Regions from separate parts of the Streptomyces sp. NPDC059917 genome, predicted to be linked through region 2. Evidence: riboswitches for the same ligand, from Rfam matches in the RefSeq annotation. Region 2 holds a riboswitch; the other holds the start of a gene.
What was found. Region 2 has a riboswitch for S-adenosylmethionine ahead of ACFWAR_RS24550 (aminotransferase class V-fold PLP-dependent enzyme). Riboswitches for the same ligand answer to the same signal wherever they lie in the genome.

Region 1: another riboswitch for S-adenosylmethionine. It lies ahead of thrC (threonine synthase); the one in region 2 lies ahead of ACFWAR_RS24550 (aminotransferase class V-fold PLP-dependent enzyme).

Annotation. Positions count from the first base shown of each region.
Region 1 covers NZ_JBHWLC010000030.1:51,839-57,969, forward strand. Annotated here, with positions in the region: gene ACFWAR_RS19125 (ubiquitin-like small modifier protein 1) at 1-135, opposite strand, end outside; gene thrC (threonine synthase) at 169-1,455, opposite strand; SAM riboswitch class I at 1,473-1,623, opposite strand; gene ACFWAR_RS19135 (glucosyl-3-phosphoglycerate synthase) at 1,817-2,767, shown strand; gene ACFWAR_RS19140 (trehalose-6-phosphate synthase) at 2,814-4,256, shown strand; gene otsB (trehalose-phosphatase) at 4,594-5,451, opposite strand; gene ACFWAR_RS19150 (DUF3263 domain-containing protein) at 5,485-5,721, opposite strand; gene ACFWAR_RS19155 (extracellular solute-binding protein) at 5,768-6,131, opposite strand, start outside.
Region 2 covers NZ_JBHWLC010000045.1:15,817-21,947, forward strand. Annotated here, with positions in the region: gene ACFWAR_RS24540 (cytochrome bc complex cytochrome b subunit) at 1-268, shown strand, start outside; gene trpD (anthranilate phosphoribosyltransferase) at 415-1,479, shown strand; SAM riboswitch class IV at 1,576-1,692, shown strand; gene ACFWAR_RS24550 (aminotransferase class V-fold PLP-dependent enzyme) at 1,918-3,312, shown strand; gene ACFWAR_RS24555 (Lrp/AsnC ligand binding domain-containing protein) at 3,741-4,022, opposite strand; gene ACFWAR_RS24560 (rhomboid family intramembrane serine protease) at 4,019-4,741, opposite strand; gene ACFWAR_RS24565 (hypothetical protein) at 4,915-5,154, shown strand; gene ACFWAR_RS24570 (NYN domain-containing protein) at 5,199-6,131, shown strand, end outside.

The sequences.
Region 1 (6,131 bases), on a different contig from region 2:
GCGGGCGGCGATGCCCGGGTGGCTCTGCTCCAGGGAGTCGATGACCTCGCTGAGGGTCGCGCCCTCGGCGGCGACCTCGGCCTGGCCGCCCGTGTAGGTGCGCAGGATGGTGGGGATGCGGACGTTGACGCTCATGGCGCTACTGCCTTTCCGGGGTTCGAGGGGTGATCAGGCCAGGCCGGCGGCGCGGAAGGCGTCCAGGCTCGGGCGGATGGTGGCGGTCTGGCCGCTGTCGGCGGCCACCGCCTCCAGGGTCTTCAGGCCGTCACCGGTGTTCAGGATCACGGTCGTCAGCGCCGGGTCCAGCTGCCCGTTCTCGATGAGCTTCTTCGTCACGCCGACGGTCACGCCGCCCGCGGTCTCGGCGAAGATGCCCTCGGTCTGGGCCAGGATCTTGATGGCCTCGACGACCTGGGTGTCGTCGACGTCCTCGACGTAACCGCCGGTGCGGCGGGCGATGTCCAGGACGTACGGGCCGTCGGCCGGGTTGCCGATCGCGAGCGACTTGGCGATGGTGTCCGGCTTCTGCGGGCGGACCACGTCGTGACCGGCCTTGAAGGCGGTCGAGACGGGCGAGCAGCCCTCGGCCTGGGCGCCGAAGATCTTGTAGGGCTTGTCCTCGACCAGACCGAGCTTGATCAGCTCCTGGAGGCCCTTGTCGATCTTCGTCAGCTGCGAGCCGGAGGCGATCGGGATGACGATCTGGTCGGGCAGCTGCCAGCCGAGCTGCTCGCAGATCTCGTACGCCAGCGTCTTGGAGCCCTCGCCGTAGTACGGGCGCAGGTTCACGTTGACGAAGCCCCAGCCCTCGCCGAGCGGGTCGCCGATGAGCTCCGAGCAGAAGCGGTTGACGTCGTCGTAGTTGCCCTCGATGCCGACCAGGTCACCACCGTACACGCCGGCCATGACGACCTTGCCCTGCTCCAGGTCGTGCGGGATGAAGACGCAGGAGCGCAGTCCGGCGCGGGCGGCGGCGGCGCCGACGGCCCCGGCCAGGTTGCCCGTGGAGGAGCAGGAGAGCGTGGTGAAGCCGAAGGCGCGGGCGGCCTCGACGGCGATCGCGACGACCCGGTCCTTGAAGGAGTGCGTCGGGTTGCCGGAGTCGTCCTTGACGTAGAGCTTGCCGGTGACGCCCAGCTCCTTGGCCAGGTTCTCGGCGTCCACGAGCTTGGTGAAGCCCGGGTTCAGGTTCGGCTTCGAGGCCACGTCGGCGGGGACGGGCAGCAGCGGGGCGTAGCGCCAGATGTTGTTCGGGCCGGCTTCGATCGCGGCGCGCAGCGCCTCGGGGTCACCGGTCGGAAGGTCGTAGGCGACTTCGAGCGGGCCGAAACACTCGGCACAGGCGAAAATGGGACCCAGATCGAACCGGGTGGCGCATTCGCGGCAGGAAAGCCCGATGGCGGGTCCGAGATCGACGGTGGTCGCGGCAGAGGTGGCGACAGTCTGTACAGACATGACGGCGAGGCCCTTTCTCCTCATCTTCCCCGTGGCGCACTTCGCCACGAGACGGATTTGGCACCTTCCCTAGTCGGGGACCTCGCTGACTTTGCAAAAATCGCGAGACCGACTGGAGGGTTGCCGGGGCTTCAACGGGCCGTATCCCTCTGCCCCTCTGGATGAGCGGTATGGCGCGAACGCGCCTTGGCGGCGCACCCGTGCGTTTGTACGGAAGGACCCCCGACATGCGATGGTCCTCCGCGTTGTTCAAGACTGTAACCGAAGGCATGGATGGTTGAGACAGCCGTCCGAACCGCGAGATGGATCACATTTCGGCCATATCGGTGGCCGGCCACGACTCAAGCAGGGAGTGCTGAAGGTGCTGGAAGAGGTGGAGCGCTGGCTGGGGGCCCGCTCCTGGTCCGCCACCGATCGACCGCTGGAGCGGCTGATTTCGGCCAAGCGGGCATCGGGCATCAAAGTCAGCGTCGTTTTGCCCGCGCTCAACGAGGAGGAGACGGTCGGCGCGATCGTCGAGGTCATCCGCCGGGACCTGATGGACTCCCTGCCCGTCCCGCTCGTCGACGAGCTCGTCGTCATCGACTCCGGCTCCAGCGACCGCACCTCGGAGGTCGCGGCGAAGGCGGGCGCCCGCGTGGTGCACCGCGACGACATCCTGCCGCGGGTCCCGGCGGTGCCCGGCAAGGGCGAGGTGCTGTGGCGCTCGCTGCTGGTGACCAGCGGGGACGTCGTCTGCTTCGTCGACGCCGACCTGCGCGACTTCTCCGCCGCCTTCGTCTCCGGGATCGTCGGCCCGCTGCTGACCGAACCGGACGTGCAGTTCGTCAAGGCGATGTACGACCGCCCGCTCGGCGACGCACCCGGCCAGGGCGGCCGGGTCACCGAGCTGGTGGCGCGCCCGCTGCTGAACCTGCACTGGCCGCAGCTGGCCGGATTCGTACAGCCGCTGGGCGGCGAGTACGCGGTGCGCCGCTCGCTGCTGGAGCGGCTGCCCTTCCCCGTCGGCTACGGCGTGGAGCTCGGCCTGCTGGTGGACGCGCTGCACACGGCCGGTCTGGACGCGCTCGCGCAGGTGGACGTCGGCGTCCGGCTGCACCGCCACCAGGACGGGCGGGCGCTGGGCCGAATGGCCGCCGCGATCTACCGGACCGCGCAGCTGCGGCTCTCGCGCGGGCACCTCGTACGGCCCGAGCTGACCCAGTTCGAGCGCGGCCCGGACGGCTTCGAGCCGCACACCTACCCGGTGGACACGGTGGAGCGGCCGCCCATGCGGGGCGTCGAGGAATACGCCCACCGGCGCGTGGCATGACGCCACTCACAGTTTGAGCGCGGGCCCGCCGGGCTAGGTTGCCCGCATGGCCTTCTCGGTACTCGTCGCCGCCAATCGCGGTCCGCTCTCGTACGCCCTCGACGCCGACGGGAGCCTCAGCGCCCGGCGCGGCGGGGGCGGCCTCGTCTCCGGCCTCGCCACCGCCCTCGCCCGCCAACCGGACGCCCTGTGGATCTGCGCGGCGCTCTCGGAGGCGGACCGCGAGGCCGTCCGCCGCGGGGTCGCCGAGCCGGGCGTGCGGATGCTGGACATCGACCCCGAGGTCTACGACGACGCCTACAACGCCATCGCCAATTCGGTGCTCTGGTTCACCCACCACCACCTGTACGACGTCCCGCGCGAGCCGGTCTTCGACGCGGCGTTCCACCGGGCCTGGGAGTCGTACGTCGCCTACAACCGGGCCTTCGCCGAGGCGCTGGCCGAGGAGGCGGAGCGGGGCGCGCGGGTCCTCGTCCAGGACTACCACCTGGCGCTGGTGCCCGGGATGCTGCGGGTGCTGCGCCCGGACCTGCTGATCGCGCACTTCACGCACACGCCCTGGGCGTCCTACGACTACCTGCGGATCCTGCCGTCCTACGTCCGCGAGGAGCTGGCCTGGGGGATGCTCGGGGCGGACCTGGTGGGCTTCCACACCGGGGCGTGGGCGCGGGCGTTCCTGGACGCGATGGACCTGGACGACGCGTACGGGACGGCTTCGCCGGGCGGCCCGCAGGGCACGGAGATCGCGCACCGGCGCTACACGGTCTGGTCGGGCCGGACCACCTCGGTCCGGGTCTTCCCGCTGGGCGTGGACGGCGACGAGCTGCGGGCGCTGGCCCACCGGCCCGAGGTGAACGACAAGCTGGCCGCGCTGCGGACGGAGGTCGCCGGGCGCAAGGCGATCGTCCGGGTGGACCGCACGGAGCTGTCGAAGAACATCCTGCGCGGGCTGCTCGCCTACCGGGAGCTGCTGGTCACCCGGCCCGAGTGGCACGGCCGCGTGGTGCACCTGGCATCGGCCTACCCCTCGCGGCAGGACCTGGCCGTCTACCGCGCGTACACGGAGTCGGTGCGGGAGCTGGCCGCGGAGATCAACGCGGAGTTCGGCACGTCCGACTGGCAGCCGGTGCTGGTCTCGGTCGAGGACGACTTCGCGCGCTCCCTGGCGGCGTACCGGCTGGCGGACGTGGCCCTGGTGAACCCCGTGCGGGACGGGATGAACCTGGTGGCCAAGGAGATCCCGGTGGTGTCGGAGGCGGGGTGCGCGCTGGTGCTCTCGACGGGGGCGGGGGCGTACGAGGAGCTCCGCGAGGACGCGCTGACGGTGAACCCGTACGACGTCACGGAGACGGCGCTCGCGCTGCACGCGGCGCTGTCCATGCCGGAGGCGGAGCGCGCGGAGCGCACGAAACGCCTGTCCGCGACCGCGACCGCCCTCCCCCCGGCAGCCTGGCTCGAAGCCCAACTGTCCTTCCTCGCGGACGAGTAGGCCTCCGGCGGACCCTCAAACGCCGGGCGGCTGAAAGATGACCCGAGGCGGCCCGATCCGGCGCAGCCGATCCAGCCCCGCCGTCATTTGAGGCGCCCCGATCCGGGCGCAGCCAATCCCAGCCCCGCCGGCGTTTGAGGCGCCCCCGGAGGGCCCACGCGCCGCAGACGCCCACACCTCCGCCGCACCCGAACTCGCCTCCGGCGGGCCCTCAAACGCCGGGCGGCTGAATGGTGCCCCCGAGTCGGCCCGATCCGGGCGCGGCCAATCCCAGCCCCGCCAGGGGGCCCCTCCCAGCGGTAGCTGGGGGAGTTTGAGGCGCCCCCGGAGGGGTGGGTCAGAGGGCGGCGGCCAGGGCGGCGAGGAAGGCGGCCACCTGGGGCGGACCCGGGAGGGTCAGGTCGGCTCGGGCGGCCAGCTCGGGGACCTCGGCAGAGCCACTGCACACCAGCAGCCCCGGCACCCCCTCGGCCCGCGCCTTCTCCACTGCGGAGAACGCGGCCAGGTCCCCCAGGTCGTCCCCGGCGTACAGCACCGCCCCGGCCCCGACCTCCGCCAGGTACTCCGTCAGCGCGACCCCCTTGTCCATCCCCGGCGGCCTCAGCTCCAGCACGGCCCGCCCCGGCTCCACCACCAGCCCGTGCCGCGCCGCCAGCTCGCCCAGCGGCTCCCGCAGCGCGTCGAAGGCCGCCGCCGGATCCTCGGCCCGGCGGGTGTGGACCGCCAGCGCGCGCCCCTTCTCCTCGATCCAGGTGCCGCGCCACGCCCCGATGGAGTCCAGGAACCCCGGCAGCTCGGCCCGTACGGCCGCCACCCCGGGGTGTTCGGCGGGGGTGTGGACGATCCCGGTGACCGCGTCCCAGCGCTCGGCCCCGTAGTGCCCGAGCACGACGAGGTGTTCCAGCCCCGGCACCCCCGCGAAGCCCCCGTGGCGGACGGCGACCCCGGCGGGCCGCCCGGTGATCACGGCCACCGAGGCCACCCGCGGCGCGAGCGCGGCCAGCGCGGGCACGGCGTCGGCGTGGGCGCGCGCCTGGTCGGGGTCGGGCACGATCTCGGCGAGCGTGCCGTCGAAGTCGAGGGCGATCACGGAGCGGCGCGGTTCGCGCAGCAGGGCGTCGAGCCCCTCGCGTCCGGCGGCGGTGACGGGCATCGGCAGGCTGTTCATCGGCAGGCTGTGCGGATGGCTCCCCATGCCTACGACCCTAACGGTCCCCCCGGAGGAGGGCTATCGCCGGGCGCGCTGGGCTTCGCGCAGCCTGCGCAGCCGGTTGACGGTGCCGGGCGCGTGGGCGAGCGCGCGCGGGTCGTCCATCAGCGCGTTGAGCAGCTGGTAGTAGCGGACGGGGTGCATGCCGAGCCGCTCCCGTATGGCCCGCTCCTTGGCGCCGGGACCGGGCCAGGTGCGCCCCTCGTACGCGAGCACGGCGGCTTCCGTCTCCGTCAACCGCCCGCCCTCCGTCATACCGCCAGGTTAACTCCGCCCACCGACAGCCACCGCGCGCCCGCGATCAGTGCGAGTCCGCGGCCCGCGCCGTGCGCGCCATCTCCTCCAGCGTCTTGGCGGGCTGTCCGCCCGGCTGGACGGTCTTGCCGATGTTCTGCTTGATGTTCTCGCTCACGCCCGCCCAGGACTTCTTGCCGACCGGGTAGAGCCGCGAGGAGGGCAGCGCCTGGAGGAAGGTCTTGAGCTGGGTCGCGCCCGCTCCGGTGGCCGCCTCCATCGACCGGTAGCCGCTGGTGGTCACCGGCAGCAGGTCGTAGCGGCTGGTGAAGGCGGTCTGGTTGTCGGCCGAGTAGAGGTAGTCGAGGAACTTGCCCGATTCCTTGCGGTGGCCGTTCTTGAAGGCCATGACCCAGTCGGCGACGCCCATG
Region 2 (6,131 bases):
CATCATCAAGCGCCTGCCGCACGGTGAGTTCGTCGAGGTCCACGAGCCGCTCTCGCAGGGCAAGCTGCACACGCTCACCTCGTACGAGCAGTACAAGCCGGTCGAGATCGGCCCGACGGTCGACGAGAACGGTGTCGAGCGCAAGGTGAAGGGTCTGGAGAAGCTCCGCGCGAAGCTGAGCAAGGGCTTCTACGGCGAGAACAACCAGATCCCGAAGCCCACGGCTGAGGAGTACAAGGAGATCCAGAGCGGCCACGGCCACCACTGACTCCGCATGACGGACTGATTCCGGTCAGTCTTCGCGTCGCCACGGCAAGAGCCCCGTCCAGTCACTGGACGGGGCTCTTCGCCGTCCGCTCCGGCTGGATAGGCTGGGGCCCCATCCATCGACTGTGGACCCATCAGGAGCGGACCATGAACGTTGTGACCCCGGCAGGCGGCGACAGCGTGGCGGCCCGTACCTGGCCGGGCGTACTGGACGCCCTGCTGGACGGCCGCGACCTCGGCGCGGACGACACGGCGTGGGCGATGGACCGGATCATGAGCGGTGAGGCCACCGACGCCCAGATCGCGGGCTTCGTGGTCGCCCTGCGGGCCAAGGGCGAGACCGTCGCGGAGATCAGCGGCCTGGTGCGGACCATGTACGAACACGCCAACCTGATCGAGGTCCCCGGCCGCACGGTCGACATCGTCGGCACCGGCGGCGACGGCGCCAAGACGGTCAACATCTCGACGATGTCCGCGATCGTGGTCGCCGGTACGGGCGCCAAGGTGGTCAAGCACGGCAACCGCGCCGCGTCCTCCTCCAGCGGCGCCTCGGACGTCCTGGAGAAGTTGGGCGTCAACCTCGAACTGACCCCCGCGCGGGTGGTCGAGGTGGCCGAGGAGGCGGGCATCACCTTCTGCTTCGCCGTCAAGTTCCACCCGGCGCTGCGGTACGCGGCCTCCGCCCGCAAGGAACTGGGCATCCGCACCACCTTCAACGCGCTGGGCCCGCTGACCAACCCCGCGCGGGTACGGGCCCAGGCGACCGGTGTCGCCGATGCCCGGCTGGCCCCCATCGTCGCGGGCGTGCTCGCCGAGCGCGGCTCCTCGGCGCTGGTCTTCCGCGGCGACGACGGCTTCGACGAGCTGACCACGACGGCCACCTCCCGGGTCTGGTGGGTGCGCGACGGCGCGGTCACCGAGCAGGGCTTCGACCCGCGCGACATCGGCATCCCGCTGGTCGACGTCGCCGCGCTGCGGGGCGCGGACCCGGCGTACAACGCGGACGTGGCCCGCCGCCTGCTGGCGGGGGAGACCGGCCCGGTCCGCGACGCCGTCCTGCTGAACTCCGCGGCCGCCCTGGTGGCCCTGGACCCGGGCAGCGGCCCGCTGGAGGAGCAGCTGGCGGCGGGCGCGGCCCGCGCGGCCCAGTCGATCGACTCGGGCGCCGCCCAGGCCGTCCTGGAGCGGTGGGTGAAGGCGAGCAACGCGTAGCCGCCGCCCCCGGCTCCGTCGATTTCGCGTCATGCCCCGGTCCGACATGCGGACCGGGGCTTGTGCGCGGCGGATCTTGTGGCAGGATGCTGACCAGGTCACGAGTGACAGCGTTTAGGCCCCGGCTTGCTGTCCGGCAACCCTCCTTCCGTGGCGGGGTGCCCCGGGTGATGACCAGGCCGTAGGCAGCGAGGCTTACGGCAAGCGCGGATCCCTCGACACCAGGGGTCCTGGTCTCTCGAGGAGCTTTTTCCGTGAGCAAGCGAATGCGATAGGGCGACTCGCCCCTTCTTCACCCCCGGAAACAGGGTCCTGTCCGCGTACCTCCGGGTACCGCCGGCGCCACCCCTTCCTCCCGGGGCCTTTCCGTACCCCGCCGCATCCGGCCGCGTACGGCCCCTTGAAGCCATTCACCCCTGCCTGCCGGGAGATTCCGCCATGTCCGCTTCCCTGAACGCCGCCACCACCGCCACCGCGACCGCCGACGCCGCCTGCGACGCCGCTTGTGTCGAGCCGCTCCAGGTGCTCGGCCGGGATGTCACCGTGCCGCTCGTCACCGGCGGCGAAGTCACCTACGCGGCCCTGGACTACGCGGCCAGCGCGCCCGCCCTGCAGCGGGTCTGGGACGACGTGGCCGCCTACGCCCCGTACTACGGCAGCGTGCACCGCGGGGCCGGGTACCTCTCGCAGCTCTCCACCGACCTCTTCGAGCAGAGCCGGGCCACGGTCGCCGAGTTCCTCGACTGCCGGCCCGCCGACCAGGTCGTCTTCACCCGGTCCACCACGGACTCGCTGAACCTGCTCGCCGCCGTCCTCCCGGCCGACTGCCAGGTCTTCGTCTTCGAGACCGAGCACCACGCCTCGCTGCTGCCCTGGCGCGACGCGCAGGTCACCTACCTCAACGCCCCGCGCACCCCGGGCCAGGCCGTCGCCACGCTGGAGCGCGCGCTGGCCGACCGCGAGCCCTACGGTCCGGCGCTGGTCTGCGTGACCGGGGCGTCCAACGTCACCGGTGAGCTGTGGCCCGTCAAGGAACTCGCCGCCGCGGCGCACGCCCACGGCGCGCGGATCGTCCTGGACGCCGCCCAGCTCGCCCCGCACCACCCCGTGTCCGTCCAGGAGCTGGACGTCGACTGGGTCGCCTTCTCGGGGCACAAGCTGTACGCGCCCTTCGGCTCGGGCGTGCTCGCCGGGCGGGCCGACTGGCTCCAGGAGGCCGAGCCGTACCTCGCGGGCGGCGGTGCGTCGCGCAAGGTGGCGCGGCGCGAGGACGGCGGCGTCGACGTCGAGTGGCACACCACCGCGGCCCGCCACGAGGCCGGTTCGCCGAACGTCATCGGCGTCTACTCCATCGCCTCCGCCTGCCGTGCGCTCACCGAGGCCGGGTTCGACACCCTGGTGGCCCGTGAGCAGCACCTGATCGCCAAGGTCCGCGAGGGCCTGGCCGAGGTCCCGGCGGTGCGGATCCTGTCGCTCTTCGGTGACGACGCCCCGCGGGTCGGCGTCATCTCCTTCGTGGTGGACGGGTGGAACAGCTCGCACTTCGCCGCCGCGCTGTCCGCCGAGTACGGCATCGGCGTCCGTGACGGGCTCTTCTGCGCCCACCCGCTGGTGCGGACCCTGCTCGGCAGTGCGCCGCAGGAGCCGGGCGAGTGCGGGGCGCCGGAGGCGGAGCCGGGCGAGCGCTCGCTGAACGCGATCCGGGTCAGCTTCGGTGCGGGTACGCCCGACGAGCACGTGGAGCGGTTCGTGGGGGCCGTGCGGGAGCTGGTGGCCCAGGGCGCGCAGTGGACGTACCGGACGGAAGAGGGCCGCTGCGTCCCGGCCGTCTGACGGCCCGCCTCGAACGCCGACGGGGCCGAGGCGCACACCCCTGACCGGGGTCGGGGCGGGCGGGGCGCGGCCGGGCCGGTGACCCGCACGAGTGTCTCCTCGGCTCGCGGCCGCGGCCCGGTCGGACAGTGCGCCCGGCGGGGACCGCTCGTCCTTGCGGGGACACTCCTGCGTGCCCCCGTCCCAGCCGCACCCCGCGCGGTGGTCCGGCGTCGTGGCGGTGGCGTCGCGACGGGGTGGGGCGTCCCCGCAGGACGAGCGGTCACCACCGGGCGCTGTCTCCGACCGGGCCGCGGCCGCGAGCCGAGGAGACGCTCCACCTCGGCGCGGCGACGCCGCCGCGACCACCCCCGACCCCGGTCAGGGGTCCACACCCAGCCCCGCCGGCGTTTGAGGCGTGCCGGGGCACGGGCGCCCGCCGCCAGGTGTCAGGCGTCCAGGCCGATCGCGAAGGCCGCTTCCAGGTCGTGCTGGGAGTACGTGCGGAACGCCACGTGGGTGTCCGTCGCCTCGACGCCCGGGATCTTGCTGATGCGGCCCGGGATGATGTCCGCCAGGTTCTCGTGGCGCGGCACGCGGACGAGGGCGATCAGGTCGTAGGTGCCCGTGACGGAGTAGACCTCGCTGACGTTGTCCAGCGCGGCGATCGACTCCGCGATCTCGGGGATGCGGTCCACGCTGGTCTTGATGAGCACGATCGCGGTGATCACGGCTGGCTGTCTCCCTCGGTGGCCGTCGCTGGTCGCCTCACTCTAGTCGTACGCCGATATCGCACCCACGCGTAGAGGAACCCGAGGGAGAAGCCCACCACGTGGGCCAGGTAGGCCACTCCGGGACCGCTCCCCGCGCGCTGCGCCGCCAGCCACTGGAGGCCGAACCAGAACATCAGCACGATCCAGGCGGGGAAGCGCAGCGGGACGAAGAAGAGGAACGGGAAGAGGCTGGTGACCCGGGCCTTGGGGAAGAGGCACAGGAAGGCCCCCAGGACGGCCGAGATGGCCCCGGAGGCGCCGACCAGGGTCTGGTCGGAGGAGGCGTTGGCCGCCGCGTACGCGGCCAGGGCGAGGTAGCCGGTGCTCACGTAGAAGACGAGGAAGTGGGCGCGCCCCATGCGTTCCTCGGTCATCGCCCCGAAGACGTAGAGGAAGAGGCAGTTGCCCAGCAGGTGCAGCCAGCCGCCGTGGACGAAGAGCGCGGTCAGCGGGGTCAGCGCGGCGCGCGCGGTGCCGGTGAAGAGCTCGTCCGGTACGACGCCCCAGCGCCGGAAGTACGCGGTCCCGGCCACCACCAGGTCCTCGCCCGTGCCGTAGACCGGGTTCATCCCCGAGGCGGGGGAGAGGATGAAGACGACCGCGCAGGCCGCGATCAGCGCGTACGTCACCACCGGGCCGCGCGCGGCCTCGCGGACGGCCGGCCACCTTGCGCTCATGGGACAGAGCATGGCGTAACCGGAGGGATCGGGACGGCTCGCCCCGCCGCGTCTCACATGGGGGAATGCGCCCCACGCGAGGGGGACGTCAGGCCGTAGGGTTACGAGCCGCGGTCCCGCCGAGAGGCGCGGACCGCTTTAATTGAAAGAGCGACGAAGGAGTGAGCGGCCTGATGACGGTTCCCCTGCCGACGGAGACGACCCGGTGGCGCTGCACGCTGTGCGGCAACCTCACGCGGTTCGACGTGACCCGTTCGTCGAAGGTCGTGGAGTACGTCCACCTGGACCTCGCCGGGGAGCCCAAGGTCGAGGAACGCGAGGTGGTCAATGAGACCATCGAGTCGGTCCGCTGCCGCTGGTGCAACGCGGTGGACCAGATCGAACTCGTGGACCGGCCGGGTACGGACTCCTGAGGGAGCCGGTGCCCGCGGTCGAGAAGTAACGGTAGGGGTGACGGATTGTGGAGCCAGCAAGCGGCGCTGAGCCGGCCGACGCGGCCGGCGACGCCGCGGAGGTGCTCGACCGCCCGCTGCCCGAAGGCGTGCGGCGCCGGGTGGTCGCGCTGGTCTCGGACGCCTTCGGCGGGTTGACGGTCGCCGACCTTCCGGGTCAGTTGCGCCAGTACGCCCGGTTCACCCCGACGCGACGGGCGAAGTTCGCGGGCAACGCGATGGCGGCGGCCGTGGAGACGGACGCCGTCTTCCGCGGCCGGGTCGCCGAGAAGCTGCGCGAGGCCCAGCCGGAGCTGTCGGCCGCGCTGGAGTCCGGCGCGCCGCCCGCGGCCGCGGACCCGCTGGACGTGGCCGCCGCCGCGTACGTCCTGCGGCCCGCGGGCTGGGTCAAGCTCGTGGCCGCGGCCGGCGAGGAGGCGCAGCGCGCCGACGCCGAGCGGGTCGGCGAGGAGACCCAGCGCGAGCTGGAGCGGCTGCGCGAGGAGCTGGCGCAGCTGCGCGAGCAGCAGCGCACCGGCGGCGAGCAGGTGCGCGCCGAGCTGGAGTCCTCCCGCAAGGAAGCCGAATCGCTTCAGCGCAAACTGCGCAGCGCCCTCAACGACGTCAAGCGGGGCGAGGCGGCCCTGCGCAAGGTGATCGCCGAGATCGACGGGATCCGCAGCGAGACCGGCGCCCGGGTGGTGGCGGCCGAGAGCGAGTCGCGGCGGCTCAAGTCCCGCCTGGCGGAGGTGGAGTCGGCGCTGGAGACCTCGCGCCGGGCCACCCGCGAGGGTCGCAGCATCGAGGACATGCGGCTGCGGCTGCTGCTCGACACGGTGCTCGACGCGGCCCAGGGGCTGCGCCGGGAGCTGGCGCTGCCGCCGGTCTCGACGCGTCCGGCGGACACGGTGGAGGCGGTGGAGCCGGGCCGGATGACCCCGAAGGACATCGCGGCGCGG